2 regions of the Caulobacter sp. SSI4214 genome follow, and region 2 is predicted to be linked to the other one. Evidence: predicted binding sites of a transcription regulator. Region 2 holds the regulator's gene; the other holds the start of a gene.
The links. The regulator LexA, encoded in region 2, represses DNA repair genes until DNA is damaged. The targets are predictions, from matches to a motif close to ATGTTCNCNANNTGTTCT.

Region 1 (15,050 bases), on a different contig from region 2:
GACGCCGCGTCGCCAGCGGATCTTTTCGCCCAGCATCAGCACCGACAGCACGGTGGTGAACGGCACGCCCAGCTGGATCACCACCGCCGCCGCCGAGGGCGACGCGGTCTGGAATCCCATGAACAGCAGCGCGAAATTGCCGCCGCCCATCAACAGGCCCACCAGAACCATCCGCCAGGTCGGCCGGGGCGCGGGCAACAGCCAAGGCAGGGTGATCGCCGCGACCAGGGCGAAGCGAACGGCGGCGTAGTACAGCGGCGGCACGCCCCACTGGGCGACCACCAACTTGGAGACGATGTTGCTGCCGGCCCAGGCCAGGCAGATCAGGATCAGAAGGCCGAAGTCGCGCAGAGACATAAACCACCGCTTAAGCCGCCGCCCCCTCCGTATGCAATCAAAACCCGCGCGCCGTCACCCAACCCGGGGCGCGATCGCGGTTGACGTTCGGTCAAAACGGTCGTTTTGTTCCTAAACAATGTTCACCTATCGCCACGACGGATCAACCGCGGGCGTCGAACCGGGCGGAAATCATATGGAACACGTGGACGTGCTGATTGTCGGCGCCGGGCTTTCGGGGATCGGCGCGGCCTATCATCTGAAAAAGCACTGCCCTGCCAAGACGTACGCCATCCTGGAGGGACGGGAGGCGATTGGCGGGACCTGGGATCTTTTCCGTTATCCCGGCATCCGCTCCGACAGCGACATGTACACCCTGGGCTACAGCTTCAAGCCCTGGAAGGCCGCCAAGGCCATCGCCGACGGCCCGTCCATTCTGAGCTATGTCCGCGAGACCGCGCGCGAGCATGACGTCGATCGCCACATCCGCTTCAGGCACATGGTCAAGCGCGCCAGCTGGTCCAGCGAAACGGCGACCTGGACCGTCGAGGCCGAGCACGACGGCCGTATCGTCAAGTTCAGCTGCGGCTTCCTCTACATGTGCGCGGGCTATTACCGCTATTCGGCGGGCTACACGCCCGACTTCGCCGGGACCGAGCGCTTCAAGGGCCGGATCGTCCATCCGCAACATTGGCCGCAAGACCTAGACTACACCGGCAAGCAGGTCGTGGTGATCGGCAGCGGCGCCACGGCGGTCACCCTGGTGCCGGAAATGGCCAAGACCGCCGCCCACGTGGTCATGCTGCAGCGCTCGCCGACCTATGTGGTCTCGCGCCCGGCCGAGGACGGGATCGCCAACTGGCTGCGGTCCAAGCTTCCCGCCATGACCGCCTACGGCATCACGCGCTGGAAGAACGTGCTGATGCAGATGCTGTTCTTCAACATGGCGCGAAAGAAGCCCGAGAAGGTCAAGCAGCGCCTGCTGGACATGCTGCGCGAGCATCTGGGTCCCGACTACGACATCGCCACTCACTTCACGCCTCGGTACAATCCATGGGACCAGCGCCTGTGCCTGGTGCCCGACGCGGACCTGTTCGATTCGCTGAAGACCGGAAGGAGCTCGGTGGTCACCGACCACATCGAAGCCTTCACCGAGACCGGCATCCAGCTGAAGTCGGGCAAGGCCCTGGACGCCGACGTGATCGTCACCGCCACGGGCCTGCAACTGCAACTGGTCGGCGGCATGGAGATCGTCATCGACGGCAAGCCGGCCGATCTGTCCCGCGCGATGAGCTACAAGGGCATGATGTTCAGCGACGCGCCGAACATGGCCTCGGTCTTCGGCTACACCAACGCCAGCTGGACGCTCAAGGCGGACCTGACCAGCGAATATGTCTGCCGTCTGCTGAACCACATGGACCGCGTCGGGGCCGACTACTGCGTCCCGCGCGTGGACGATCCCGACATGGAGGTCGAGCCGTGGCTGGACTTCTCGTCCGGCTACATCACCCGCTCGATCGGCCAGTTCCCCAAGCAGGGCGCGCGCAAGCCTTGGAAGGCCCACCAGAACTACGCCCTGGACCTTGTGACCCTGCGCTACGGCAAGGTCGACGACGGCGTGATGGAATTTGGGCGCAAGACGGGGGCTAATGCGACGTCCCTGAAAGCAGCCGCCTAAAACCCTTAAGCTCGCGGCGGGTATCGCCAGACCAACCTTGTTTCGTAAGGAGATCGCGCCTCGCCGCTCGCGGCGAGGCGCGATGGAGACGCTGAGTCAGGCGTCGAGCTTTTCAAGCGTCACGGGTAGCCGCCGTAGTTGGCACATGGCGTGATTATCGATCCAGTCGTCGATGTCGCCAGCCGCGCGCACCTCGATCCTCTCGGTGATCATGGCGTCGATAAGGCTCCTGGCCGCCAGGCTCGCCACGAAACGCCCGGGGCAGATGTGGGCGCCCCCGCCAAACGTTGTCGAACCCTGCTGCGGCCGGTTCAGATCAAATCGATCGGGATTCACGAAAGCTTCAGGATCGCGGTTGGCGGCCGCCCACATCATCAGGACCCGCGTGCCGGCCGGAATGATCAAGCCATCGTAAACCAGATCGGCGCTGAGGATCCGATTGAGATGGATGACCGGCGGCTCCAGCCGCAGGCACTCCACAACGGCGGCCGCGACCTTTTCCGGCTCGGCGCGCAATTGGGTCATCACTTCAGGATGATCCAGCAGCGTGCGGACCGTATTCGCGATAGCCAACGCGGCCGTGTGGAAGCCGTCAAAAAGATTGCCGGCGAGGAACGCTCCGACGGTCTTGGGGACATAGCCGCCATAGTCGAGATCGTCAGCGATATCGATGGCCGCGAGATCGTGCGCTATCGCCGTGACGAACGGGCAACGCCCCGCCTCAAGGGCTCGCTGCCCACTCCCTTCCACAAGCGCGCGGTAGGCCTTGGCCGCGGCGTCGGCCTCGCGAATGCCCTCCCAATCCATCCGCAGGAACAGCATCGGCGTCATCCTGCGAGCCTGGACGGCCGCGGCGAGCGCGTCCTGGTCGCTCATGCCGATCAGACCGCCCCAGTAAAGACCGATCAGGGGCTCCGCGATTTGTTCGACCAGATCAACGGCCTGGTTCAAGGGCAAGCCTTCCAGGATTCGTGTGGCGAGCGCGCGCGCGACGTCGGTGCGCGCGGCCGTCGGCTTGGGCCCGATCTGGTTGAGGAGCACCTTGCGCAAGCTCGCGTTGAGCTCGCCATTGGCGCCGAAGAGCTGGTTCTTGATCAGATCGGCGATGGCGAAGCCCACGGGCTTCTCCTCTGGCAGCTCGGCTGTGAGCACGCCCGGAAAAACCTGATTGGGGGCCATGGCCGCCAGCTCCGGCTTAGCGGCCATGGCGCGCAGGTCAGCGTGGCGGAACACGACCAAGGCCCCGGTGTCGCTTTTCAGAAAGCGAGGCGCGCCGGGCTCGAACACCTGGGCGCAGAACCTGCGGAACGCGATCCGTCCTCCGTCATAGCCGTAGTCCGCCAGGGTCGGCAGCGCCTCGACCTCCAAAACCGTCGGCTGACGCCCTGCAACCTCGCTAGTCATGAGATACTCCCGGGATCCGAGGTCCTTCGTCGTCCGGCAACGGCGCCGACGCCCCTTCGCGCCGAGCATAACGATAGTAATAACTATCTCAATAGCGTTTCGCGCTTTCTTGAGAACGTCCGGCCTCACGGCGCTACGATCGCGGGGAACCACCCGGCCCAGCGCATGGCCCGTCGATGTCCGTAATCGTTCGCGCGACGACCTACCCGCGCTTGCGCTTCACAAACCGCAGCGCCGTGTGCGTGGACGAGAACGCGCACACCTTGGTGTCCGTAAACCCAAGGCCCCGCACCGCCTCCAGGATTTCGACGTCCTTCAGCGGCGCGCCCTTGCCCTTCCGCGCCACGACCCAGACCGCGCCCTTGGCCGCCAGGGCGCCCGCCCAGTCCTCCAGCCGGTCGAAATCCGCCAGGTCCTCGGCGCCGAGGAAGAGAAGGTCGACCCCCTCCTCCGCCTCGTCCAGAGCGACTCGGGTTTCCAGTTCGGCGATGAACGCCTCGTCCTCGACGCCGTCGACCACCACCGTCATGCCGGGCTTCACGCCCAGCTTGTCGAGGCGCGAGGGCGGGTTGAGGATGGCGTGGACCCACTTCTCGGCCTGGCCCGCCTCCAGCGTGAAGCGCGTGCCGTCGCTGAGCACTAGGTCGTCGCCCTCGGCCCGCGCGTTCTTCAAGGCGTGGCCCTGATAGATGCCGCGATAGGCGCCGCGAAAGATCAGCTTCGGCGGCTCCCAGAGGAGCTTGCCCTCGCTTTCGCCGTCGGACAGCTGGCCCCAGACGCCGCTGGCTTCCTTGCCCATGACCTCAGGCGCCCTTGAACACCGGAGCGCGCTTTTCGAGGATCGCGTCGACGCCTTCCATATGGTCCTCGGTGTGGTGGGCGATGGCCTGGGCGGCGGCGCTCATCTCCATCAGGGTGTCGTAGCTGGCGTTTTGGCCGTGCTTGAGCAGGCTCTTGGCCATGCGTAGGGCGTGCGGCGGCTGCTGGGCGATCCGCTCGGCCAGGGCCAGGGCCTCGCCCATCAGGTCGGCGTGCGGCACGGCCTTGCTGATCAGGCCCCACTCGGCCGCCTTGGCCGCGTCGATGACGTCGCCGGTGAACAACAGCTCGGCCGCCCGGCTCATGCCGATCGTGCGCGGCATCAGCCAGGCGCCGCCGTCGCCGGGAATCAAGCCCAGCTTCAGGAACGTCACGCCGAACTTGGCGGTGTCGGCGGCGATTCGGATGTCCGTCATGCAGGCCACGTCGCAACCCAGGCCGATCGCCGCGCCATTGACCGCCGCGATCGACGGGACCTCCAGGCCGTAGATGGCGCGGACGATGCGGTGGATGTTCTTGCGATAGCCGTCGCGCACCGCCACCCCGTTGCCGCCGAAAGCCCCCTCGCGGGCCTTCATCGCCTTGACGTCGCCGCCGGCCGAGAAGGCCCGGCCCGCCCCGGTCAGGACCACGCAGCGGATGTCCTGGTCGTCATTGATCGCCTCGCAGGCCGCGGCCACCTGGTCGCCATCGCCGGGCGCGCCCAGGGCGTTCATCGCTTCCGGCCGATTCAAGGTGAGAATGGCGACGTGGCCGCGCTTTTCGACGAGAATCAAAGACAATGGGCGCTCCTGCTGATGCTTATTACTGTTATGGATCCATACTCCGCTTCGGCTTCCCGCGCAGCCAGTCGAAATCAGATCAACCCACGCGATAGTAGGGATCACGAAAACGCGACTGGCGCGCCGCTCCCTGGCGACATTGAAATGAGTTCGGGACGAGAGAGAAGGCTGCGGCGGATGACCGAGCACGCTAAGGCCCGCCATGTGTTGATTATCGAGGACGAAATCCTCATCGCGTTTGAAGTCGAGGCCCTTTTGGCGGAACAGGGCTTCACCAGTTTCGATATCGCCGACAGCCCCGGCGACGCCTTGGCCTTGGCCTTGGCCAATCCTCCGGACCTGATCACCGCCGACTACCGCATCGTGGGGGGCACGGGGGTCGAGGCCGTCGAGGCCATCCAGCGTCAACTGGGCTCCATTCCCGTCGTGTATGTGACGGGAAATTCCGACCTTGTGCAGGACCGCCTGCGGCCGATCGTCGGCAAGCCAATCTCGCCACGCATCCTGGCCGAGGCCTGCGCCCAGGCGCTGATGGCTTGAGTTGTACCGGCGCGGCTCCCTCCGCTAGACTCGAGGGACGGGAGTACGCGATGCACGAGATCACCACGGTCGACGCCTTGGAAGCGCTCTACCAGCCGCTTCCCGCCCCGGCCTCGACCGTCAAGGTCACCGACCATATCACCCCGCACTACGCCGCGCTGATAAAGGCTTCTCCCTTCGTGGCGCTGGCCACGGCGGGTCCCGAGGGCCTGGATTGCAGCCCGCGCGGCGACCTGCCGGGTTTCGTCCGCATCGAGGATGCCCGGACGTTGATCCTGCCCGACCGGCGCGGCAACAACCGCATCGACTCGCTGCGCAACGTCATCCGCGATCCGCGCGTGGCCCTGCTGTTCCTGATCCCAGGCTCGGGCACGACCTTCCGCGTCAACGGCCGCGCGGTCATCAGCGCCGATCCGGCGTTGTTGGAAAGCTTCGCCGTGGATGGCAAGGCGCCGCGCACCGCGATGATCGTCACGGTCGAGGAAGCCTATTTCCAATGCGCCCGCGCCATCGCGCGCTCGGGCCTCTGGAACCCCGAGACCCACATCGATCCCAAGTCCCTGCCCACGCCCGGCGCCATGCTGGCGGCGGTCACGGCCGGCGAGGTCGGCGGCGACACCTACGACCGCGAATGGCCCGGACGCGCGGCCAAGACGATGTGGTGAAGGGGCAGCTAGGCAGGCGTCCGCTGAGGGTGGAAACCTGCGCCTCACTACCCTAGCGTGACCGCAATTTAGCGACAGCCGGAAGATAGATGGTGGGCAGAGGAGTTCGACCAGTCACCCGAGAGGGTTTGGAAAGCTTATCGGATGGAGCTCTGAACGCGTACATTGCCGACACGAGAACTCGCATCGCCATGATGACAAAGGCTACGCTTCGAAGGTCATATCAGAACCAGCTGAGGATGGCCGAGGAGGTGAAGGCAACACGACGGGGTTAAGGTCGGCAACGGGTGGACACAAGAACTTTACCGACGCCGCCAAAGCGTCTCGCCAATAGGCATTGTTCGGCCATTCTCGAATTTCGGCCGCGTGCCGTGTAACAAACGGCTCAGGCCGTAGAGCCCAGCCGACGTTGCCCATGAAATGGGAACTGTGACGAGTGAGGCGAACTCGCGATGGGCAAGAAATACACCCACTCTAGCCAAGCCGATCAGGACACAGAACCCAGCCAAGATGACGAACCATTTCTCAGCCAGCCAAAGCGCTAATCGCAAATTTTGAGGCATATAGTCCCGCCGGTGTAGCTCGTCAGCTATCGCGCTGACGTTGCCTTAGAATCAGAACTCCGACAGCAGACCTGCCCAACGCTTCCAACGGCTCGAAAACCGACCCTTCCCCCGCAAACAAAAGCGGCCCTGGGCTCCCCACCCAAGGCCGCTTGAAACACATCAGTCGCCGAAGCCGCCGTCAGTCGTCGCGGTGGACGCGTTCGCGGCGTTCGTGGCGTTCCTGGGCTTCCAGGCTGAGCGTCGCCGTCGGGCGAGCGTCCAGCCGGGCCAGGCCGATCGGCTCGCCCGTCTCCTCGCAGTAGCCATAGGAGCCGTCCTCGACTCGGCGCAGGGCCTGGTCGATCTTGGAGATCAGCTTCCGTTGACGATCGCGGGTGCGGAGCTCAAGAGCCCGATCGGTTTCCGAGGACGCGCGATCGGCGAGATCGGCGTGATTCTCGGTTTCCTTCTGGAGGTGGGAGACCGTTTCGCGCGATTCGCGAAGGATCTCTTCTTTCCAGGCCAGCAGCTTGTTCTTGAAGTACTCAAGCTGCCGGTCGTTCATAAAAGGCTCGTCCTCGGAAGGACGGTACTCAGACTTATCGACTAGAACAGTGGCCGTTTGCATCAACGCCTCACGCCCCAATGAACTCAGCCTTCGAGGGCTGCGTGCTTATAGCAAAAGGTGAGCCGCATTCAATGAACCTCGCGTGAGCGGCGCGTTCAGGTCGCGCGACCCGCGCGGCGGCTCGAAGACCGCGGCGGCGACGGATATAAAACGCGCGAACGCGCCAAGCGTGGCGGAGGCGAACGACGATCTTGTTCGCCGCCCCGCCCATGTCAGCTGTTCCGCGCCTGAAGCTTGGCCAGCTCGACGGCGGCCCGAGTCTCGATCTCGTTGAGCACCCCTTCGAGTCGGGGGTCGTCGGTCGCGTCGCGCTGCTCGCGGACGGCGCGGGTCAAGCGATCCAGGGCGCTCGGCGAGATCTCGCCGTCGATCAGCGCGATCCGCACCTCGCCCAGGATGTCGAGAATATTGTCGGCGCGGCGCACCGCCCGCTTGCGGCGCTCCAGCGGGCCGCCGACGGTTTCCATCTGTTGCAGCGCCAGCAGCGCGTCCACCGAGCCGACGCCCGTCAGACCGCCGACGGCCGCCGTGCTGGCCGCGCCGCTGGCGGCATTCACGGACGGAAGCGAAAAGCCCGACGCCCCGCCGGCGGGCCTGGCCCGCGACGCGCCGGTCGCCCCCACGCCTCCCGTGCTGGAAACCTTCATCCGACAGCTCCAATAAGCCTACGCGCGCGAGTCACGCTTCCCGCGCCTTGGATCACATTAGTCCGCCATCCGCTTGAAGTATGGTTAATGCCGGGCAGAATCTGCCGTTCGGCGCCGGGCGGCCCGGCGGCCAATCGGGAATCCCTTGAGTCACAAGGCCCTAGCCCACCGGGAAGAACTGGCCCGCTTCTGGCATGGGACGGCGCGGGGATGTGTCCCGACCCCGGTATCGCCTTCGAGACCACCATGCCGCGTTCATTCTTTCGCACCCTCCTGATCGCCCTGGTCGCGGTTTCGTCGCTCGTCGCGGCGCCCGCCTTCGCCAAGTCGCGCATCAAGGACATCGTGTCCTTCGAGGGCGTCCGGGAAAACCAGCTGGTCGGCTACGGCATGGTCGTGGGCCTGAACGGCACCGGCGACAGCCTGCGCAACGCGCCGATGACCAAGCAGAGCCTGGAGGCGATGCTTGAGCGCCAGGGCGTCAATGTCCGAGACGCCAATCTGAACACCAAGAACACGGCCACCGTCATGGTCACGGCCAACCTGCCGCCCTTCGCCGCGGCCGGCGCCAAGCTGGACGTCACGGTCTCGGCCCTGGGCGACGCCAAGAGCCTGCTGGGCGGCACCCTGATCGTCACCAGCCTGCAGGGCGCGGACGGCCAGACCTACGCCGTGGCGCAAGGCACCGTGCAGACGGGCTCTGTCTCGGCGGGCGGCGCGTCGGGCAGCTCGGTCACCAAGGGCGTTCCGACCGCGGGCCGCATCGCCGGCGGCGGCATCATCGAGCGCGAGACCGGCTTCCAGATGGTCAATATGGATATTCTCCGTCTGACCCTGCGCAATCCGGACTTCACGACCTCGCGCCGCATCGCCGACGCGATCAACAACCGCTATCCCGGCTGCGCCCAGGCGCAGAACCCGACCATCGTCGCCATCCGCGCCCCGGCCGGCGTCGACATGATCAGCTTCGTCACCGCCATCGAGAACCTGGAAGTCGAGCCGGACGGCCCGGCCAAGGTGGTGATCGACGAAGTGGCCGGCGTGATCGTGATGGGCGACGACGTCCGCATCAGCAAGGTCGCGATCGCCCAGGGCAACCTGACCATCTCGGTCCAGGAGACCCCGGCCGTCAGCCAGCCGGCTCCGTTCAGCCAGGGCCAGACGGCGGTGGTGCCGCAGTCGACGGTCAAGGTAGACGAGGAAAAGGGCAAGAAGCTGATCACGCTGGGCGGCTCGCCGTCGCTGAAGAGCCTGGTGGGCGGGCTGAACGCCCTGGGCGTCACGCCTCGCGACATGATCTCGATCCTGCAGGCCGTGAAGGCCGCCGGGGCCCTGCAAGCCGATATCGAGGTGATGTAATGAGCCTGCTCTCCGCCCTCGCTCCCCAGGTCAACACCATCGCCACCGCGGCCGAGGCCACGGCCAAGACGGCGCGGAACGTGGCCAAGACCGCCCTCGGCGCGGCCGACGAGGCCGCCAAGCGCGCCAAGATCAAGGAAACCGCCCAGAACTTCGAAAGCTCGTTCCTGTCGGTGATGTTCCAGCAGATGTCCGCCGGCGTGAAGACCGACGAGACGTTCGGCGGGGGTCAGGGCGAGGAGATGTTCAAGTCGGTCCTCACCGACGCGATGTCCAAGCAGATCACCAAGGCCGGCGGGATCGGCCTGGCCGCCAGCATCCAGCGCGAGATGCTGAAGATGCAGGGTTTGAAGGAGCAATAGTCCATGGCTCTCGCCGCCGTCGACGCCGATGATCGCGTCACCCAGCTGATCCTGCTGACCGAACGCCTGACCGACCTGATCGCTAAGGAGGCCCAGGCCTTCGAGAGCCGCCGGCCCCACGAGGCCGCGCAGTATGTCGAGGAAACCGCCAAGCTGGCGAACCTCTATCGACATGAGTCGATGCGCGTGAAGGCCAATATCGCCCTCGTGGAGGCCGCTCGTCTTGAGCTGCGCCAACGCTTGATCCGCGCCACCGAGGCTTTCGACGCCGTGCTGGCCCGGCAGGCTCGCGCCGTGAACGCCGCCCGCGTGGTCACCGAGGGTCTGGTCCGCGCCGTGGCCGAGGAGATCGCCAACCAGCGCGCCGCCCCGGCCGCCACCTACGGCGCCGGCGCGATGATGAATGACCGCCCACAGATGGGCGCGGCGATCACCCTCAACCGCAAGGCCTGACTCTTAGATCAACGCGAACACCGCGGCCGGCCGGGTCATGCCGGCCGGGTCGCCAAAGTCGGCCACCGGATATTCGGCCACGACGCGGAGACGTTCGGTCGGCAGGAACTCGCGCCAGGGGTCGCCGATCAGCACCGCCACCCCGGCCGCGCGGCAGCGGTCCAGAAAGGCCAGGACCCGCTCCGCCAGGACGGCGTCGTAGAAGAGGTCGCCGACCAGGACGAAGGCGACGGCGGGCGGATCGCCAGTCGTCAGATCCGCTAGCGTCGCCTCCACGCTCACGCCGTTGGCGGCGGCGTTGAGGCCGATAGCCGCCACCGCGTAGGGATCGACATCCACCGCCCAGGCCGCCCGGGCGCCGGCCAACATGGCGGCGATGGCGACCAGGCCCGAACCCGCCCCAAGATCCAGCACGCGCCGGCCCGCCACGCTTTCGGGACAGTCCAGCAGATGCCGCGCCAGGGCCAGGCCGCCGCCCCACGGCCGGGCCCAGTAGGGCGAACCAAACGCGGGGTCGGCCTTGGCCAGGCGCATCAGCCCGCTCCGGGGACCGGCGGTGTGCAGTCGCACCTCGGGCGCGCCGGGCGCGGGTTCCAGCGGCAGATTGGCTCGAATGAAGGCGGGAATGTCCAGACGTCGCGATCCTTAAAACGATGTTCCCTTGAGCCGCTAACCGAGCGCGATCCCGCGTTCAATGCCGATGGCGTCGAGAAAATCCTCGTCGTGGCTGACCACGAGCAGCGCCCCGTCATAGCCCGACAGCGCCGCCTCGACCGCCTCGATCGAGGCGATGTCCAGATGGTTGGTCGGCTCGTCCAGGATCAGCAGCTGCGGCGGCGAGACGCCGCTCAATACGCAGGCCAGGGCCGCCCGCAGGCGCTCGCCGCCGCTCAGCGTGCCGGCGATCTGGTGCGCGGCGGTGTTGCGGAACAGGAATCGGGCCAGGGCCGCATAAGCGTCGTTTTGGCTGGCGGCGGGGTTCAGGCGGCGGAAGTTCTCGATGATGGTCTGGTCGTCGGCCAGCAACGCCGCCCGCTGGTCGAGCAGCGCCGCGGGGACCGACCGTTTCACCGCGCCCGCCGTGGGCGACAGCGCCCCGGTCGCCAGGCGGATCAAGGTGGTCTTGCCGGTCCCATTGGCGCCCGACACCGCCACCCGCTCGGGGCCGGCGATGCGGAAGGACAGATCCTCGATGATCGGCGGTCCGTCCGGCCAGGCCAAGGCGACCGAGTCGAAGACCAGGACCTCGCGCCCTTCCGGCAGTCCCGAGGGGGGCAGATCGAACCCCAGCGTGCGGGCGCGCTCGACGCGCGCCTCGGCCGACGCCTTGGCCCGGGCCGCCTCGGCCGCCAGCTTATCGGCGAGCTTGCCCTCGCGCCCGCCGCTGTTCTCGGCCCGCTCGGCCAGCGCGCCGAGCAGAATTTTCGGCGTTCCGCCCCGGTCGGCGAACCGGCGGCCGCCCGCGTCGCGGCGATCCTTACGCTCGCGGGCGACCTGGGCCTCGCGGGCGACACGGCGCACCTCCTTCTCCGCGTGGTCGAGATCCCGGCGAGCCGCCTGGGCCTCTTCGGCCCGGCGCTCGGCATAAAGGTCCCAGCCGCCGCCGTAGGACCGCGCGCCGAGCGACGACAGCTCGACGATACGGTCCATGCCGCGCAGCAGCGCCCGGTCATGACTGACCACCACCGCCCCGCCACGCCATCGGGCCAGCACGCGCGACGCCATCTCTCGCGCCGCCGCGTCGAGATTGTTGGTCGGCTCGTCCAGCAGCAGCACGTCGGGTCGGGCGATCAGCAGCCGCGCCAGCCCCGCCCGCGTCGCTTGTCCGCCCGACAGCGACGCGGCCGGTCGCTCGGGATCTAGGCCAGGCAAGCCGACATCGGCCAAGGCCTGCTCAAGCCGCGCGGGCAGGTCCCAGTCGGCGTGGGCGAGGTCGGCCTCGTCGCCCTCGCCTTGCTGGATGCGCGCCAGGCGATCCCAGTCCGGCCCGACGCCCAGCAGGTCGGCCAGCCGCGCGTCGGCCGAGACGTCGGGCGACTGATCCAGGACCCCGACGGTCCCGGTCCGGGCGACGCTTCCCGCCAACGGCGGGCGCACGCCCGCGATCAGCGCCAGCAAGGTCGACTTGCCCGCGCCATTGCGCCCGACCAGACCGATGCGCTCGGCCCCGATCGACAGGTTCAGGTTTTCGAAGAGAAGGCGGCCGTCAGGCGTGGCGGCGGAAACGGAATCCAAGGTGATGAAGGACATGCGAACCCAAGGTCAGGGAAACGGAGAGGACGAAGCGGTCTTCCGTCTTGCTGATCATGGGAGCCTCCATCGAATAGGGACGGCGAATCTAGGCGTTGGCGCGTCGCGCGGCAAGCGGCGCCGGACGGCGCCCTAGCTGGGCGCCATGGTGTGCAGAACGTAGATCAGCGACCCGACGCCGCCGATGAACACCAATCCGTCGATGACGATCGAGCGCGGTTTGCCCGGCTTGAGCGCGTCAAACGCATCCTGCTTGGCTTCCTGTTTAGCGCTTTGGGCCTCGGGCTTGGCCATCGCTCGCTCCTTATCGAGGTCGAGCTTCAGCCCGAACTTGGCCTTTACATCATGCGTGAGCTGAAGAACCCGCTTCCAAACAGGGTTTAGGGAATGCGAACGCCGTTGCGTCCTTTTCGGGCGCGCTCTCCGCACATTGCTGACACCCGCTGTCAGCAGGCGCATCCTCGCGGGCGCGCGACATTTGTTCACACCTTGTTCTTGTGTTAATCCCCGCGCCGAGCCCTACATATAGCCGTTGCGCCGTGAGCCTTCTCATGGCCCGAACGTTCCGGGAAACATGGCTGAACAACTGAACTTCATCCGCGTGCGCGGCGCCCGCGAGCACAATCTCAAGGACGTCAGCGTCGACATCCCGCGCGGCGAGCTCGTCGTGCTGACCGGCCTGTCGGGCTCGGGCAAGTCGTCCCTGGCCTTCGACACGATCTACGCCGAGGGCCAGCGCCGCTATGTGGAGAGTCTGTCGGCCTACGCCCGCCAGTTCCTGGAGCTGATGAGCAAGCCCGACGTCGACCTGATCGAGGGCCTGTCGCCGGCGATCTCGATCGAGCAGAAGACCACCAGCCGCAACCCGCGCTCGACCGTCGGCACGGTGACCGAGATCCACGACTATATGCGCCTGCTGTGGGCGCGGGTCGGGGTCCCCTACTCGCCCGCCACCGGCCTGCCGATCGAGAGCCAGACCATCAGCCAGATGGTCGACAAGATCACCGCCCTGCCCGAAGGCACGCGCCTCTATCTGCTGGCCCCCGTCGTTCGCGATCGCAAGGGCGAGTACAAGAAGGAGATCGCCGAGTGGCAGAAGGCCGGCTTCCAGCGGCTGAAGATCGACGGCGAGTTCTATCCGATCGAGGACGCCCCGGCCCTCGATAAGAAGTTCAAGCACGACATCGACGTGGTCGTGGACCGCGTGGTGACCAAGCCCGACATGGAGCAGCGCCTGGCCGACTCCATCGAGCAGGCCCTGCGCCTGGCCGATGGCCTGGCGGTCGCCGAATTCGCCACCATCGAGGAAGGCGAGAACGAGCCGAGGCGCATCCTGTTTTCGGAACGCTTCGCCTGTCCGGTCAGCGGCTTCACGATCGCCGAGATCGAGCCGCGGCTGTTCTCGTTCAACAATCCGGCGGGCGCCTGCCCGGTCTGCGACGGCCTGGGCGCGAAGCTGGCCTTCGACGCCGACCTCGTCATCCCCGACAAGGACAAGAGCCTGCACAAGGGCGCCGTCGCGCCGTGGGCGAAAGGCCCCTCGCCGCTCTACACCCAGACCCTGCAGGCGCTGGCGCGCCACTACGGCTTCTCGATGGACGAGCCGTGGCACAAGCTATCGCCCGACGCGCGCGACGTGGTGCTGAACGGGTCCAAGGGGACCAAGATCAAGTTCACCTACGACGACAACGCTCGGAAGTACGAGGTCGAGAAACCCTTCGAGGGCGTGCTGCCGAACCTGGAGCGCCGCTGGCGCGAAACGGATAGCTCTTGGGTGCGCGAGGAACTGGGCCGCTACCAGTCCGACACCCCCTGCGAGACCTGCCACGGCAAGCGCTTGAAGCCGGAAGCGCTGGCCGTGAAGGTCGACGGCATGGACATCGCCGAGGTGTCGATGCTGGCCATCCGCCCGGCCCGCGACTGGTTCAGCACGCTGGAAAGCAAGCTGACCGACAAGCAGATGGAGATCGCCCGGCGAATCCTGAAGGAGATCAACGACCGCCTGCGGTTCCTGGTCGATGTCGGTCTCGACTATCTGAACCTGTCGCGCGGCTCGGGCACCCTGTCGGGCGGCGAGAGCCAGCGCATCCGCCTGGCCAGCCAGATCGGCTCGGGCCTGACCGGCGTGCTCTACGTGCTGGACGAGCCGTCGATCGGCCTGCACCAGCGCGACAACACGCGCCTGCTGACCTCGCTGCAGGGCCTGCGGGACCTGGGCAACTCGGTGCTGGTCGTCGAGCATGACGAGGAGGCGATCCTCACCGCCGACTACGTGATCGACATGGGCCCGGCCGCCGGCGTCCACGGCGGCGAGATCGTCGCCGAGGGCACGCCGCAAGAGATCATGGCCAATCCGAAGAGCGTCACCGGTCAGTACCTGACCGGCGCGCGCGAAATCGAGGTGCCGGAGCAGCGCCGGCCGATCAGCAAGAAGAAGGTGCTGAAGGTCGTCGGGGCCTCGGGCAACAACCTGAAAGACGTCACCGCCGAGATCCCGGTCGGGACCTTCACCTGCATCACCGGCGTGTCGGGCGGCGGCAAGTCGACCTTCACGATCGAGACCCTCTACAAGGCCGCCGCGC
Region 2 (15,050 bases):
CTTTTGCATGACCTTCGCGCGCGGATCGAAGTTCTTGTACACGCGGTGGCCGAAGCCCATCAGCTTGTACTTCCGGTCCTTCACGCCTTGGACGTAGTCCTTGATGTTGTCGACCGAACCGATGGTCTCCAGCATCTCCAGCGCTTCCTGGTTGGCGCCGCCGTGCGACGGGCCCCACAGGCAGGCGATGCCGGCGGCGATGCAGGCGAACGGATGCGCGCCCGACGAGCCGGCCAGACGGACGGTTGAGGTCGAGGCGTTCTGCTCGTGGTCGGCGTGCAGGATAAAGATCCGGTCCATGGCGCGGGTCAGCACCGGGTTCGGCTTCCAGTCCTCGGCCGGCACGGCGAAGCACATGCGCAGGAAGTTTTCCGAGTACGACAGGTCGTTGCGCGGCGACACGAACGGCTGGCCGACCGTGTACTTGTAGGCGCGAGCGGCGATCGTCGGCATCTTGGCGATCAGGCGGTGAGCGCTGATTTCGCGCTCGCGGGCGTCGTCGACATTGATGCTGTCGGCGTAGAAGGCCGACAGGGCGCCGACGGCGCCGGTCATGACGGCCATCGGGTGGGCGTCGCGGCGGAAGCCTTGGAAGAACGCGTCGAACTGAGCGTGCAACATCGTGTGGTAGGTGATGTTGTGCTCGAACTTGGCGAATTCCTCCGCCGTCGGCAGTTCGCCGTTCAGCAGCAGGTGGCAGACCTCGAGGAACGAGGAGTGCTCGGCCAGCTGATCGATCGGATAACCGCGGTGCAGCAAAATGCCCGCGTCGCCGTCGATATAGGTGATCTTGCTTTCGCAGGACGCGGTCGAGGTGAACCCCGGATCGAACGTGAAGTGGTCGCTCTCGGCGTAGACCTTGCGGATGTCGAGGACGTCCGGACCCGTGCTGCCCTTGAGGATCGGCAGTTCGTAGCTCTTGTCGCCGATCGTCAGCGTGGCTTTATCGGTCATACTTAGACCCCTTCATAAGTGGAACGAGCAGTCCAACTTTCGCTTTTCGCGGCTGCGTTATAGCGCCTCATGCGCGCGACGCCAGGGCGTCGTCAAGGCGCCCCAAACTCTCTTCACGGGCGAGCGCGGCCATGGTCTTGTTCAGGTCGGGCGCCGGAGCGCCGCCCGTCAGGATTCCGCGCAGCGCCGGACCGAACTTGCCGAAGCCGACACCTTCGGATTCCGCGAACGTTTTCAACACGGTTTCCAGGGTGGCGGCGTCAAATGACGGCGCGGCGGCCAGTTGGTCGCGCAGACGCCCCAGGCGCGCGACGGCTTCTTCCGTAAGCTGCTTTTGAGTTTTTTCCTCCAGCGCCAACGGACGGGTCTTCAGCGCGAAAGCGCAGTGGTCGACCAGCTCCAGGATGGTCTTGGCGCCTTCCTTCACTTCGGGAACCGTGCGGGCGATGCGTTCGCGGGCGTCGGCGGGCAGGGGCTCTCCGCGCTTTTCGGCCGCCTTCAGGGCCAGATCCGTCAAGCGAGCGTCGTCGGCCTTGCGCAGATGCTGGGCGTTGATGTGGTTCAGCTTGGCCCAGTCCAGGCGCGCGGGCGCCTTGACCACATCCTTCACGTCGAACCAGCTGATCGCCTGCTCGTCGTTGAACACCTCGTCGTCGCCGTGGCCCCAGCCCAGACGCGCCAGATAGTTGCGCATCCCTTCGGGGATGTAGCCGAGATCGGCGAACTCGCCGACGGCCTGGGCGCCGTGACGCTTCGAGAGCTTGGCTCCGTCCGGACCGTGGATCAGCGGGATATGGGCGAAGGCTGGCACATCCCAGCCCAGCGCCTTGTAGATCAGGGTCTGGCGAGCGGCGTTGTTCAGGTGGTCGTCGCCCCGGATGACGTGGGTGACGCCCATGTCGTGGTCATCGACCACCACCGCGAGGTTATAGGTCGGCGCGCCGTCCGCGCGGAGCAGGACCAGATCGTCCAGCTCGATGTTGCGGAAGGTCACGGGCCCCTTGACCAGGTCGTCCACCAGGGTTTCGCCATCCAGCGGGCCCTTGAAGCGGATGACGTGCGGCGCCGACAGATCGCCTTCCGGCGCGTCGCGCCAGGGCGAGCGGATGGCCTTGCCCTCGGCGCGGGCCTTCTCGCGGGCGACCTCCAACTCCTCGACCGTCATCCAGCAGCGATAGGCGCGGCCGGCGGTCAGCATCTGGTGAACCGCTTCGACGTGACGCGGGGCGCGGGTGTGCTGGAAGACGACCTCTTCGTCGGATTTCAGGCCCAACCAATCCAGGCCCTCGAAGATGGCGGCCACGGCGGCCTCGGTCGAGCGCTCGCGGTCGGTGTCCTCGACGCGAACAAGAAACTTTCCTCCCGTATGCCGTGCATATAACCAGTTGAACAGCGCGGTGCGGGCGCCGCCGATGTGCAGAAAGCCGGTGGGCGAGGGCGCGAAACGCGTGACGACGCCGGTGGGGGAGAGGTTCGACATGGACTTCAAGGCTGCAAGGCTAGGCGCCGTGACGGCGTCGGATTTCGCGGGCCGCGGCGCGGCTTCGGCACCGCGTCTTAGCACGCCATTTCGGGCGGGGCCTAGCGGTTTCGTGTCCAGTCTCGAACTTGTCCGCGGCGTCAAAAATACAAAGGTTTCCGCGTGTTAGGCTCTGATGTGCTGGCTGGAGATCTGGCGCCGTCGCCGCGCCTTGGCGGCTGGGCGGCTCTTAAGCGTCTGATCCTGGCGGAAGGCCTGGCCAACCTGGATCGCGCGTTTCTCTGGGCGCCGGCCATGTTCGGCCTCGGCGCGGCGGCCTATCTGGAGGCGCCGGCCGAGCCCTTGCTCTGGCCCCTGGCGGCGGCCGCCGCGACCTTGGCAGCCGCCTGGGCTCTGGCGCGTCGTTGGAACGCGCCACGCCGCCTGATCGTCCTTGTCAGCTTGGCGGCGTTCTTCATGGCCGGCGGCCTGGCCGCTAAATTACGCAGTGACCGCGTGGCCGCGCCGCTGATGAGCGGCGAGCGGATCGTGCGCCGGGTCGATGGCTTCGTGGTCGATGTCGCCAGTCCGGGCGCGGGCGGCCAGCGGCTGGTGGTCGCCCCAGTCGCGATCTCCGGCCTTGCGCCGGAGCGGACGCCGCGTCGGATTCGCGTGACGATTGGCCAAAACCCGATCCCGGCGCCGGGCAGCGCTGTCCATCTGAGGGCCATGCTGGGCCAGCCGCCGCCGCCGGCCGCGCCGGGCTCCTATGATTTCGCGCGTGACGCTTGGTTCGATTCGATCGGCGGGGTCGGCTTCGTGACCGGCGATATCGGGGACGTGGGTCTCGACGCGCCGCCCGCGCGCCTGCGGATCGCCATGGCTGTCAACGCCTTCCGCTGGCGTCTGGCCCAACGAATTTTCGCGCGGATGGGGCCCTCCAGCGGCGGCATCGGCGTGGCCATGGTCACCGGTCACGAAGCCTGGATTACCCAGGCCCAGACGGACGCCATGCGCGCCTCGGGCCTGGCGCACATCCTGTCGATCAGCGGCCTGCACATGGCCATCGTCGGCGGCTTCGTCTTCGGCCTGGCGCGCCTGGCGGTCGCCGCCTGGCCTTGGCTGGCCCTGCGCGCGCCTGGCAAGAAGATCGCCGCCATCGCCGGCCTGCTGTCAGTTCTGGCCTATCTGGTGATCTCCGGCGCCCCGCCGCCGGCCGAGCGCTCGGCGATTACCGCCAGCGTCGCCTTCCTCGCCATTCTGTTCGACCGCCGCGCGATCACGCTGCACGGACTGGCGGTGGCGGCTTTGCTGATCCTGGCCTGGAAACCCGAAGCCGCCGGCGAGCCGGGCTTCCAGATGTCGTTCGCCGCCACCGCCGCCCTGGTGGCGCTGGCCGAGGCCTGGCCGCGCCCTCTGAAAGAAATCTCGACGCCCTGGTGGATCCGTTGGCCGCAAGCTGGGCTCGCCTGGCTGGCGATCAGCGTCGCCGCCAGTTTCGTGGCGGGCTTGGCCACCGGCCCGTTCGCCATGCAGCACTTCAACCGCGTGGCCATCTGGGGATTGCCGGCCAATCTGGCGGTCGAACCCCTGTCGTCGTTCGTCATCATGCCGTTCCTGGCTATCGGAACGGCGCTTGAGCCCCTTGGCCTGGGCGGGCCGTTCCTAGCCGTGGCCGGCTGGGGCATCGACGCGATGGTGGCGGTGGCCAACGCCTTCGCGGGCGTCCATGGCGCGCAGAGGATCGTGGCCAGCGCGCCGCCCCAGGTGCTGGTGGTCGCGTTCCTGGGCCTGATGATGCTGTGCCTCTGGCGCGGACGGCTTCGTTGGATCGGCGCGCCGATGGCGCTGTCGATCGCCCTGTGGCCAAGGCCCGAGCCGCCCGACGCCTGGATCGCCGCCGACGGCGCGACGGCGGCCGTTCGGACCGGGGACGCGGCGGTGCTGCTGCGCACCGACGCCAAGCGGTTCGGCGCCGAGCTTTGGGCGCGGCGCCGCGGTTTGGAGCCGACGACCTGGAGCCTCTATGGGTGCGATCGCCGGGTCTGCGTCCCCGCGACGGGCGCGCCGGTGCGGCTGGCGTTGGCCTGGAGCCGCAAGACGCCGGACGCCGAGACCCTGTCGGGCTTGTGCGCCGCAGCCGAGGTCGTCGTGGTGCGTGGCCCGCGGCCCGAGCGTATTCCGCCGCTGTGCAATGACACCGTGCTGCTGACCGGCGAGGACTTCGCCCAGGGCGGCGCGGCGGAGCTCTACAGGCATCTGGATGGCTGGAGGATCGCCTGGGCCCAGCCCTTGCGGGGCGATCGCCCCTGGAGCCATCTGCTGACAGCCGATGTCACGGGCGACCGTTAAGGCGGGGCGCGAGGCTAACGCGTCCGAAGGGGTATCAAGGAACATCATGTCTAACGATTTCACCGCCCGCCGCGCCGCGTTCCGGGCGCTCCACGCCGAGGGCTGCTTCGCCCTGCCCAATCCCTGGGACGTCGGAAGCGCTCTTCGGTTGGAGAAGATGGGCTTCAAGGCCCTGGCCTCGACCAGCGCGGGCGCGGCCTGGGCCTTGGGCAAGGACGACGGCCGGCTGAGCCGCGACGAGGTGCTGGCGCACCTTCGGACCCTGTGCGCGGCCACGAGTCTACCGGTCAATGCCGACTTCGAGAACGGCTTCTCCGACACCGCCGAAGGGGTTGCGCGAAACGTCGCGTTGGCGATCGAGACCGGCGTCGCGGGGCTCTCGATCGAGGATTGGTCCGGCGAGGCGCTGTACGATCTGCCGACGGCGGTCGAACGCTTGCGAGCCGCGCGGTCGGCCATCGACGCCTCCGGACAGGACGTGATGCTCGTGGGGCGGGCGGAAGGCTATCTGCGAGGTGATCGAGACCTGAACCGGATCCTTGAGCGCCTCAGGGCCTATGCGAAGGCGGGCGCGGACTGCCTCTATGCGCCGGCGGTCGCGGAGGCCGATATGATCCGGGCCATTGTCCAGGCTGTCGCGCCCAAGCCCGTCAACGTCTTGCTTTGGGGACCGGACATGTCGCTTGAGAGCCTGGGCGCCCTGGGCGTGCGTCGCGCCAGCACCGGCGGCGCCTTGGCGGCCGCGGCGTGGGCTGGCTTCGACAGCGCGGCCAGGAGCCTCGCCGAGACCGGGCGGCTGCCGCCACGGCGATAGGGCGACAGCTTCAGGGTGTCCGGTCATCCCCGCACGCGGGGACGACCGCTCGGGATCAGTGATAGCGGCGGATCAGGCCGACCAGCTTGCCCTGCACCTCGACCTGGTCGGGGCCGAAGATGCGCGTTTCGTATTTGGGGTTGGCCGCCTCCAGGGCGATCGAGCCGCCCTTCTTGCGGAGGCGCTTGAGGGTGGCTTCCTCGCCGACCAGAGCCACGACGATCTCGCCGGACGTGGCCGTATCGCCCTTCTTGATGATCACATAGTCGCCGTCGAGGATGCCGGCCTCGATCATCGAGTCCCCTTGGACCTCAAGGACGTAGTGCTCGCCATTGCCGAGCATGGTCTCGGGCACCGGCAGGCGCTCACGCTCGTGCTGGATGGCGTCGATCGGCGTGCCAGCGGCGATGCGACCCAGGATCGGCAAATCGCGGCTGTCGCTCGTCGGTCCCGAGGCGGCCGAGGCTGGCGCGGAGGGCGGCGCGCCGCCGCCCTCGAACACCTGCGGACGGAAGGCGCCGCGGCCTTTCGGCGGGGCGGCCGTCGTGGCTTGCTGCGGCAACTTCACCACCTCCAAGGCCCGAGCGCGGTGGGCGAGGCGGCGGATGAAGCCACGCTCCTCCAGGGCGGTGATCAGGCGGTGAATTCCGGACTTGGACGCCAGATCCAGCGCCTCCTTCATCTCGTCGAACGAAGGGGACACGCCGGTCTCCTTGATCCGCTCGTGGATGAACATGAGCAGTTCGTGCTGCTTGCGGGTGAGCATGGCGACCTCGGCTGGAGCGCGGAACAAACCGCAAACCTTGGAGATGTTCTCTAGGCGTTCTTCCTTAATGTCAAGTTGACGCCGTTCGCGCTGTGTTCAGGCCTGAAAAACAAGGCTCAGGGGGCGTTCGGCGGCGGCGCGGCCGCCGAATCGGTCAGCTCTTCGAACCGCGTGGCCAACTCGGGGAACTTGGGCGTGCAGGTCTCATAGAAACCGGCGATGCGGCGCATGTCGGCCTCGTAATCGCCTGTCGGATAGAGCGCCGGACCCAGACCGACCCGCTTCCGCCGATAGTCCATCATTCCCAGCACGATCGGCACGCCCGCGCCGACGGCGATGTGGTAGAAGCCGGTCTTCCACTGACGCGCCTTGCCGCGCGTGCCCTCCGGCGCGATCGTCAGCATGAATTGGTCGCGCCGGGCGAATTCCTCGATCATCGCCTTGACCATGTCCTTCGAGCGCTCGCGATCCAGCGGAATGCCGCCGAGGTCGCGCATCATCGCGTCGAAGGGCGGTTTGAACAGCGAGGCCTTGCCGATGAAACTGAGATCGAGCCCCAAGGCGTCGGCCGCGCCGACGAAATAGACGAAGTCCCAGTTGCTGGTATGCGGGGCGGCGACGATGACGAACTTGCGGGTCGTCGGCGGCTCGCCCTCGATACGCCAGCCCCGAAGCTTGAAGTGAGCCGAGAGCGCCCATTTCACCACGCGGGCTAGCCAGTTCATGCGGTCTTTTCCAGGCCGAGCCGAGGTTGAGCTCAAACTCAGCCTATCAGGGTTTTCGTGGCGGCCGTCACGTCAGCATGTCGCATCAGACTTTCGCCGACCAGCATGGCCTTGGCGCCCGTCGCCTCCATGCGCGTGACGTCGGCGTGGGTGAAGATGCCGCTTTCGGTGACTAAGAGGGCGTCCTTGGGCGCGAGGACGGATAGGCGCTCGGTTACCGCCAGATCGACGACGAAACTTTTCAGGTCGCGGTTGTTGACGCCCACGAGGTCGGCGCCCAGCCCGACGGCGCGCGCCATCTCGGTCTCGTCGTGAACCTCGACCAGGGCGTCCATGCCCAAGCGCCTGGCTTCGGACATCAGCTCGGCGGCCAGGACGTCGTCGATCATGGCCAGAATCACCAAGATCGCGTCGGCGCCCAGGGCGCGGCTCTCGGCGACCTGCCAGGGATCGACCAGGAAGTCCTTGCGGATGCAGGGCAGGGCGGTCGCCGCGCGCGCGGCCACCAGATAGGCGTCGGCACCCTGGAAGCTGGGGCCATCGGTCAGGATCGACAGGCAGGACGCGCCGCCGGCCTCATAGGCCTTGGCCAGGACCGGCGGATCGAAATCCTCGCGGATCAGGCCCTTGGACGGTGAGGCCTTCTTGATCTCGGCGATCAGCGACAGCTTGCCGGGCGCGTGACGAGCCTCCAGCGCCGCCTTGAAGCCGCGCGGCGTCGACGCGATTTTCGCGGCGGCGTCGACGTCGGCCTGCGAGCGCGCGGCCTTGCGGCTGGCGACGTCCTCACGCTTGTAGGCGGCGATCTTGGCGAGGATGTCGGTCACGCGGGGACTTCCGTGGAGTTGGTGGCGGCCACGAGGCCGGCGAGCGCCGCCTGGGCGCGGCCTTTGTCGATGACATCGCCGGCCAATGCGATGCCTTCGGCCAAGGTCTCGACCTTGTCGGCGACCAGGAACGCGGCGGCGGCGTTCAGCAGGACGATGTCGCGATAGGGACCCTTCTCGCCGTCGAACAGGCGAGTCAGGGCGGCGGCGTTGAAGGCCGGATCGCCCCCGGTGAGATCCGAAAGCGCCGCCCGGGGCAGGCCGACAGCTTCGGGCGTGATTCTGAACAGATGCACGCGGCCGTCGCGCCATTCGGCGACCTCGGTCTCGCCCGTGGTGGTCAGCTCGTCCATGCCGGAGCCATGCACCGACCAGGCGCGCTCCGCGCCCAGAGCCCCCAGGGCCTTGGCGATCGGCTCGACGAAGCGCGGCGCCGAGACGCCGACCACCTGGCGCTTGGCGCCCGCTGGATTGGTCAGTGGGCCCAGCAGGTTGAAGATCGTGCGGAAGCCCAGCTGTTGGCGGATCGGCGAGACGTGCTTCATCGCGCCGTGGTGCGCCTGGGCGAACAGGAAGCAGATGCCGACCTCGTCCAGGGCGCGTCGCTGTTGCTCGCGCGTCGCGTCGATATTGACGCCGAGAGCGGTCAGGACGTCGGCCGTGCCGGACTTGGAGGTAATGGCTCGGTTGCCGTGCTTGGCGACCTTGAGGCCGCCGCCGGCGACCACGAAGCCGACGGCTGTGGAGATGTTCAGGGTGTGCAGGCCATCGCCGCCGGTGCCGCAGACGTCGATGACGTCGTAGGGATGCTCGAGCTGGACGGCGGCGCGGCGCATGGCGCGGGCGCAGGCGGCGATCTCGCCCACCGTCTCGCCGCGCAGGCGCATGGCGGTCACGGCGGCGGCCACCTGGGCGGGCGTCGGCTCGCCCCGCAGGCAGGCGGCGAAGAACACCTCGGCGTCTTCGTCGCCCAGGGTCTGGCCGTCGGCCAGCTTGGCCAACAGCGGCTTGAAAGCGTCGGACATGATGCGACCCGCTCCTAGACCCAGATCGCCGCGTCGCGCGGCACGCCCGCCAGGTCGATGAAGTTGGCCAGCATCTGATGACCGCCCTCGGTGGCGATCGATTCCGGATGGAATTGGACGCCGAACACCGGGCGCGTCCTGTGCTGGACGCCCATGATTTCGCCATCGTCGGTCCAGGCCGTGACTTCCAGCTCGGGCGGCAGGTCTTCCTTGCGGACGGCCAGGCTGTGATAGCGCGTGGCGGTGAACGGGTTGGGCAGGCCCTTGAAGATGCCCTTGTCGTTGTGGCGAACCTTGCTGACCTTGCCGTGCATGACCTGCTTGGCGCGGATCACCTCGCCGCCATAGGCCTGACCGATGGCCTGATGGCCCAGGCAGACGCCCAAGATCGGCAGGTCCTCGGGCGCGCCGCGCAGCAGAGGCAGGCAGATGCCGGCCTGGTCCGGGGCCTTGGGGCCAGGAGACAGCAGCACGGCGGCAGGCTTCAGACCGAGCGCCTCCTGCACCGTCAGGGCGTCGTTGCGGTAGACCTCGGTCTCCGCGCCCAGCTCGTTCAGATAGTGGACGAGATTGTAGGTGAAGCTGTCGTAGTTATCGATGACGAGGATCATGACGCCGCCTTTCGGAGTGCGGTTCTAGAGCAAGCCGCGCGATATAGGAATCGCGTGGTTCGCTCTGTTTTTTGTTTTCGCATCGCTTTCGCGAAAAACCGGCATCCACTTTTCGCCCGATGCTCCAGCCCGCGATGAAGGTTTGTGTAGCGGCATTTTCGCGCGCGGCTTTCAGGGCCGGTTACAGCGGTCGCGAGCTTGCGCATCATGGCGGCATGGACCCGCGTGATTCCGCCCTGGACCCCGTCGCTCTCGCCTATGTTCGCGCTCTGTTGCGTCCGAAGACGCGGAGCGTGAAGCTCGGCGTGGTGCTGACGGCGGCGGCCTTCGCCGCGCTGTGCGCCATCAGCTTCGCCACGGTGATGGTGCTGGCGCCGCCGGCGGTCACGCAACACCTTCCGGACGATCGCCTCGGTGTCCCATGAGCGCCAAACGACCGCCCGCCGCGTCCGCCAGCCCTAAGGCTCAGCTGAATCGCCAGGCTTCCTCGGCGGCGCGCTTGAGGGCGCGGGACTTGTGCAGGGTCTCGTCGTACTCGGCGTCGGGATCGCTGTCGGCGACAATGCCGCCGCCGGCCTGCACGTACATCATGCCATCCTTCACCAGCGCCGTGCGCAGCACGATGCAGGTGTCGACCGAGCCGTCGGCGCCGAAATAGCCCACGGCCCCGGCATAGCCGATGCCGCGCTTCTCGACTTCCAGCTCGTCGATGATCTCCATGGCTCGCACCTTGGGCGCGCCCGACAGGGTGCCGGCGGGGAGGGCCGCCATCAGCACGTCGACCGGATCGACACCCTCGGGCGCGTTGCCCTCGACGTTCGAGACGATGTGCATCACGTGGCTGTAGCGTTCGATCTTGAAGCTCTCGGTCACGCGGACATTGGGCCCCTTGGGGCGTTCGGCCAGTTTCTGCTCGGCGGACGCGTTGCGGCCCTGCTGACGAAGCATGGCCACGCGGCCCACGTCGTTGCGGCCCAGGTCCAGCAGCATCAGGTGTTCGGCGCGCTCCTTGGGATCGGCCAGCAGTTCGGCCTCGAGCGCCGCGTCCTCTTCCGGCGTCGCGCCGCGCGGCCGGGTGCCGGCGATCGGCCGGATGGTGATCTTGCCATCGCGCAGCCGGACCAGGATCTCGGGGCTGGAGCCCACCAGATTGAAGCCGTCCAGGTTCAGGAAGAACAGGAACGGCGACGGGTTGGTGCGGCGCAGCGAGCGATAGAGCGCGAACGGCGGCAGGTCGAACGGGCTGCGGAACCGGTGACTGGCCACGACCTGGAAGATGTCGCCGGCGGCGATGTAGTCCTTGGCCTTGGCCACGACCTCGGCGTAGTCGGCGCGGCTGACCGGCGTCGTGAACTCCATCGGGCCGCGCGGCGTGTGGGGACCTTCCTGGGCCAGCGGCTTGCGCAGGTCGGCCATCACGGCCTCGATCCGCGCCTGGGCGGCGGCGTGGGCCTCCTTGGCCGAGACCCCGGCTCGCGGCCGCACGGCCGTGGTCAGCACGATCTCCTGGGCGATGGCGTCGAAGATCGCCACGATCGACGGCCGGGTCATGATCCCGTCCGGCAGGTCCAGGGTGTCGGTATTGACGTCGGGCAAGCGCTCGACCAGCCGCACGAGGTCATAGCCCAGCGCGCCAAAGACCCCGGCCGTCATCGGCGGCAGGCCCTTAGGAATTTCCATCCGCGAACGGGCCACCAGGTCGCGCAAGCTATCGAGCGCGTCGCCAGGCTGGGGCGTGTAGCGGCCGGCGGCGATGTCGGCGCCCTCGGCGATCTCGGCCTTCTCGCCCCGGCAGCGCCAGACGAGGTCCGGGTTCAGGGTGACGATGGAGTAGCGGCCGCGCCAGGCGCCGCCTTCGACGCTCTCGAACAGAAAGCTATAGGGACGCGCCTGGGCGATCTTCAGATAGGCCGAGACCGGGGTCTCGAGATCGTCGATCAGGCGCGTCCAGACGACCTGCGGCCGTCCAGCCTCATAGGCTTCCGAGAAGGCGTCGAACGCGGGCTCCAAACTCATTACTCGGCTTTCTTTCCGGCCTTGCCGCCCTGCGCCTTGGCCAGGGCGTCGGTGTCGACGCCGATGGCCTGGCGCGCCAGCGTCAGATTGCTCTTGGTCTTCAACTGGACCTTGGCGGCGTTGCGCGCCGCGTCGCCCAGGTCGCGCACCAGTCCGCTGGCGGCCTGGGTCTGCAGCATGACCGAGGCGCGGGCCACGTCGGCCGCCGGGGCGGCGCGCACCTTGTCCAGCTTGGCCACGACATAGGCCTCGCCCTGCTGGCCGGCGCGCGCGGTGAAGACCTCGCCCGGCTTGGCGTTGAAGGCGGCGACCAGGAACTCGCGGCCGAGGCCCATGTGCTGCTGGACGTTCTCGCGCGACAGGCCGTCGACATGCTGCACCTTCGACTGGGCCGAGGCGGCCACGGCGTCCAGCGTCTCGCCCTTCTTGACCCGGGCCGCCAGTTCGTCGGCCTTGGCCTTCAGGCGTTTGCCCAGCTCCTGGCCCATCCAGACCGCGGTCAATTGCGGCTTGATCTCGGCGAGCGGCGGCATGGCGGCGGGAATGACCTTTTCGACGCGGACGGCGTAGTATTCGCCCTTGCGGGCCTCGATCAGGTCGCTGTCCGCGCCTTGGCCCAGGCCGAAGGCGGTCTTCAGAATCTCCGGCGTCAGGCCGGCGACCGGCTGGCCGGTCTGATCGGCGCCCTGAGCGGTGACCGGGGCGGTCGTGACGACCATGGCGCCGGCCTTGCTGGCGGCGGCGACCAGATTGGCGCCGGCGTCGTGGGCGTCCTGATAGGCCTGGGTCTGATCGTAGGCCTTGCTCTGGGCGGCCTGGGCGCGAACCTCGGCCTCGATTTGCGGACGGACGCTTTCCAGCGTGGCGGCGGCGCCCGGCGTGACCTTGGTCACCTTGATCACCGAGACGCCAAGATCGCCTTGAATCGCGCCGCTGGACTGGCCGGCGGCCAGCGAGAACGCCGCTTCGGCGACCTTGCGATCGGGCAGGGCGGTCTTGGGCTTGTCGGCCAGGACGAGCGCGGTCTTGCCATAGGCCTTGGCCACGGCGGCCGGATCCTCGCCCTTCTTCAGGCGGTCGGCCATGGCGGCGGCGGTCTTGAGGTCCGGAGCCTGGATTTGGACCAGCGAACGGGTCTCGGGCTTGGCCAGGCTGTCCTTGCGGAAGTCGAAAGCCTTCTGCACATCGGCCGGGTTCGGGGTGACGCTGGGCTCGAGCGCCTTGGCGCTGATGCGCACGATCGACAGGACCCGGGTCTCCGGGCGGGTCAGGCGCTCGCGGTTCTCGTTCATGAACGCCGTCAGCTGGGCGTCGGTCGGCGGCGCGGGGCGCGGCACCGAGGCCGGATTGATGGCGAACGCGCCGACGTCACGGGCTTCCAGACCGTAGGCGCCTTGCAGGGCGGCATAGATGCGCGGCGCCTTGAAGCCGTCGGCCACGGCCGTGAAGAAGTGCGTCTGGGCGATCTCGTCGCGCAGCGAAGCCTCGTAGGCCTGGGGCGTGAGATTGTTCTGAGCCAGCAGGGCGGCGTAGGTCTTGGAGTCGAACTTGCCGGTGATCGGGTCGAACGGACGCTGGGTCGGCGGCAGCTGGCTCATCTGCTCGCGCACCACGTTGCCGACCAGCTTGTCCGAGGGCGCGACGCCCATGTCGTGGATGGCGGCGGCGATCGATTCCTGCAGCGCCAGCTCTTGAAGGATCTGGCGGTCGACGCCTTGCTCGACAGCCTGGTCGGGCGTGATCGTCGTTCCGTTCCGCTGCTCCATCGCCTTGCGATAGTTGTCGAAGCGCAGCTTGAAATCCTGCGGCGTCATCGTGCGCGATCCCGCGCTGATCACGCCGGAGCCGCGCGGACCCTTGAACACGTCGCTGATGCCGAAGATGGCGAAGCTGACGATCAGCAGGCCAAACAGCAGCACCGCGAACGGGCTTTTGGCGAAGGTGCGGAAACCGGCGAGCATAGGGGCGAAAACCTTCCAGACGGACCGCCGCGCGAACGGGCGCGATGGTCGAGAGCAGCGGGTATAGTAGAGCCGCACGTCAACGGGCAAGCGGCGCGGGCTTGACTTCCCAGGGGAGCGTGTCCCCAAGAAGGCGTTCATGACCCTTTCGAGCACGACGCCCCGGACGCTGATCGCCGGAAATTGGAAGATGAACGGCCTTTCGGCCGCCCTCGAAGAGGCCCGCGCCGTGGCCGCAGCGCTGGACAGCCAGCCCGTCGCCGCCCGCGTCGCCATCTTTCCGCCCGCCACCCTGCTGCACCGCTTGGCCGACGCCGTGGAGGGTTCGTCCGTCCTCGTCGGCGGCCAGGACTGCCACGCGAACGCCAACGGGGCCCACACCGGCGATATCGCGGCCGAGATGATCGCCGATGCGGGCGGGACCCTGGTGATCTGCGGCCACTCCGAACGCCGGACCGATCATGGCGAGACCTCGGAGCAGGTGGCGCGCAAGGCCCAAGCGGCGATCGCCGCTGGCCTCGAGCCCATCATCTGCGTCGGTGAAAGCCTGAGCCAACGTCAAGCGGGAGAGGCGGTCGCGTTCGTGTTGGGCCAGGTTCGCGAATCCTTGCCGGCCGGTCTGAAGGGACAGGCCTTCAATGTCGCCTACGAACCGCTTTGGGCCATCGGCACGGGCCATGTGGCGTCCGTCGAGGACATTATCGAAATGCACGCGGCCATCCGCGCCGAACTGGTGGCGTTGTTCGGCGAACAGGGCGGGGCGACGCCGATCCTCTACGGCGGCTCGGTGAAACCCGACAACGCCGGCGAGATCCTGGCCGCGCCGGAGGTCGGCGGCGCGCTGGTTGGCGGCGCTTCGTTGAAGGCCAAGGATTTCCTGGCCATCGTCGCGGCCGCCTAGGTCGACGCCGCTTTCGGGACGGGTCTCGCGCGCGCAAGATCCGTCCCCAGAATCCTTGACATCGCGGCGCCCACGTGCGCCTTACCGCGCCTTGCAAATCAGCGCGTATTCAAGACTTTCATGACCTCCATGCACGCCTATCGCACCCATACCTGCGGCGCCCTGCGCGCTTCCGACACCGGCGCCGCGGTGCGTCTGTCGGGCTGGATCCATCGCAAGCGCGACCATGGCGGCCTGGTCTTCATCGACCTGCGCGACCACCACGGTCTGACCCAGTTGGTGCTGCACCCCGAGACCCCCGGCTTCGCGATCGTCGAGCGCCTGCGCGCCGAGAGCGTGATCCGCGTCGACGGCGAGGTCATCGCCCGCGACGCCAGCGTGGTGAACCCCAACCTCCCGACCGGCGAGATCGAGATCCGCGTCTCGGCCGTCGAGGTGCTGAGCGAAGCCGCCGAGCTGCCGCTGCCGGTCTTTGGCGAGCCGGACTATCCCGAAGAAATCCGCCTTAAGCACCGCTATCTCGACCTGCGTCGCGAAACCCTTCACAAGAACATCGTCCTGCGCTCGCGCGTGATCCAGTCGATCCGCAACCGCATGTTCGCCCAGGGCTTCAACGAGTTCCAGACGCCGATCCTGACG

Region 1: uvrA (excinuclease ABC subunit UvrA) is a predicted target of LexA. The motif match lies at 12,947-12,964, and genes of this name have one in related genera.

Annotation. Positions count from the first base shown of each region.
Region 1 covers NZ_SZWJ01000024.1:4,447-19,496, forward strand. The annotation lists gene FCU40_RS09370 (DMT family transporter) at 1-357, opposite strand, end outside; gene FCU40_RS09375 (NAD(P)/FAD-dependent oxidoreductase) at 533-2,014, shown strand; gene FCU40_RS09380 (cytochrome P450) at 2,111-3,418, opposite strand; gene FCU40_RS09385 (DUF3052 family protein) at 3,621-4,217, opposite strand; gene FCU40_RS09390 (crotonase/enoyl-CoA hydratase family protein) at 4,222-5,019, opposite strand; gene FCU40_RS09395 (response regulator) at 5,197-5,559, shown strand; gene FCU40_RS09400 (pyridoxamine 5'-phosphate oxidase family protein) at 5,610-6,224, shown strand; gene dksA (RNA polymerase-binding protein DksA) at 6,969-7,397, opposite strand; gene FCU40_RS09410 (flagellar assembly protein FliX) at 7,610-8,044, opposite strand; gene FCU40_RS09415 (flagellar basal body P-ring protein FlgI) at 8,291-9,403, shown strand; gene FCU40_RS09420 (rod-binding protein) at 9,403-9,765, shown strand; gene FCU40_RS09425 (hypothetical protein) at 9,769-10,218, shown strand; gene FCU40_RS09430 (50S ribosomal protein L11 methyltransferase) at 10,222-10,788, opposite strand; gene FCU40_RS09435 (ABC-F family ATP-binding cassette domain-containing protein) at 10,888-12,468, opposite strand; gene FCU40_RS09440 (hypothetical protein) at 12,425-12,538, opposite strand; gene FCU40_RS09445 (hypothetical protein) at 12,601-12,762, opposite strand; gene uvrA (excinuclease ABC subunit UvrA) at 13,043-15,050, shown strand, end outside.
Region 2 covers NZ_SZWJ01000075.1:1,935-16,984, forward strand. The annotation lists gene gltA (citrate synthase) at 1-954, opposite strand, end outside; gene gltX (glutamate--tRNA ligase) at 1,022-2,434, opposite strand; gene FCU40_RS17650 (ComEC/Rec2 family competence protein) at 2,729-4,765, shown strand; gene FCU40_RS17655 (isocitrate lyase/phosphoenolpyruvate mutase family protein) at 4,812-5,579, shown strand; gene lexA (transcriptional repressor LexA) at 5,635-6,345, opposite strand; gene FCU40_RS17665 (lysophospholipid acyltransferase family protein) at 6,462-7,070, opposite strand; gene trpC (indole-3-glycerol phosphate synthase TrpC) at 7,109-7,897, opposite strand; gene trpD (anthranilate phosphoribosyltransferase) at 7,894-8,922, opposite strand; gene FCU40_RS17680 (aminodeoxychorismate/anthranilate synthase component II) at 8,937-9,533, opposite strand; gene FCU40_RS17685 (hypothetical protein) at 9,749-9,958, shown strand; gene trpE (anthranilate synthase component I) at 9,999-11,549, opposite strand; gene FCU40_RS17695 (peptidylprolyl isomerase) at 11,549-13,510, opposite strand; gene tpiA (triose-phosphate isomerase) at 13,650-14,411, shown strand; gene aspS (aspartate--tRNA ligase) at 14,532-15,050, shown strand, end outside.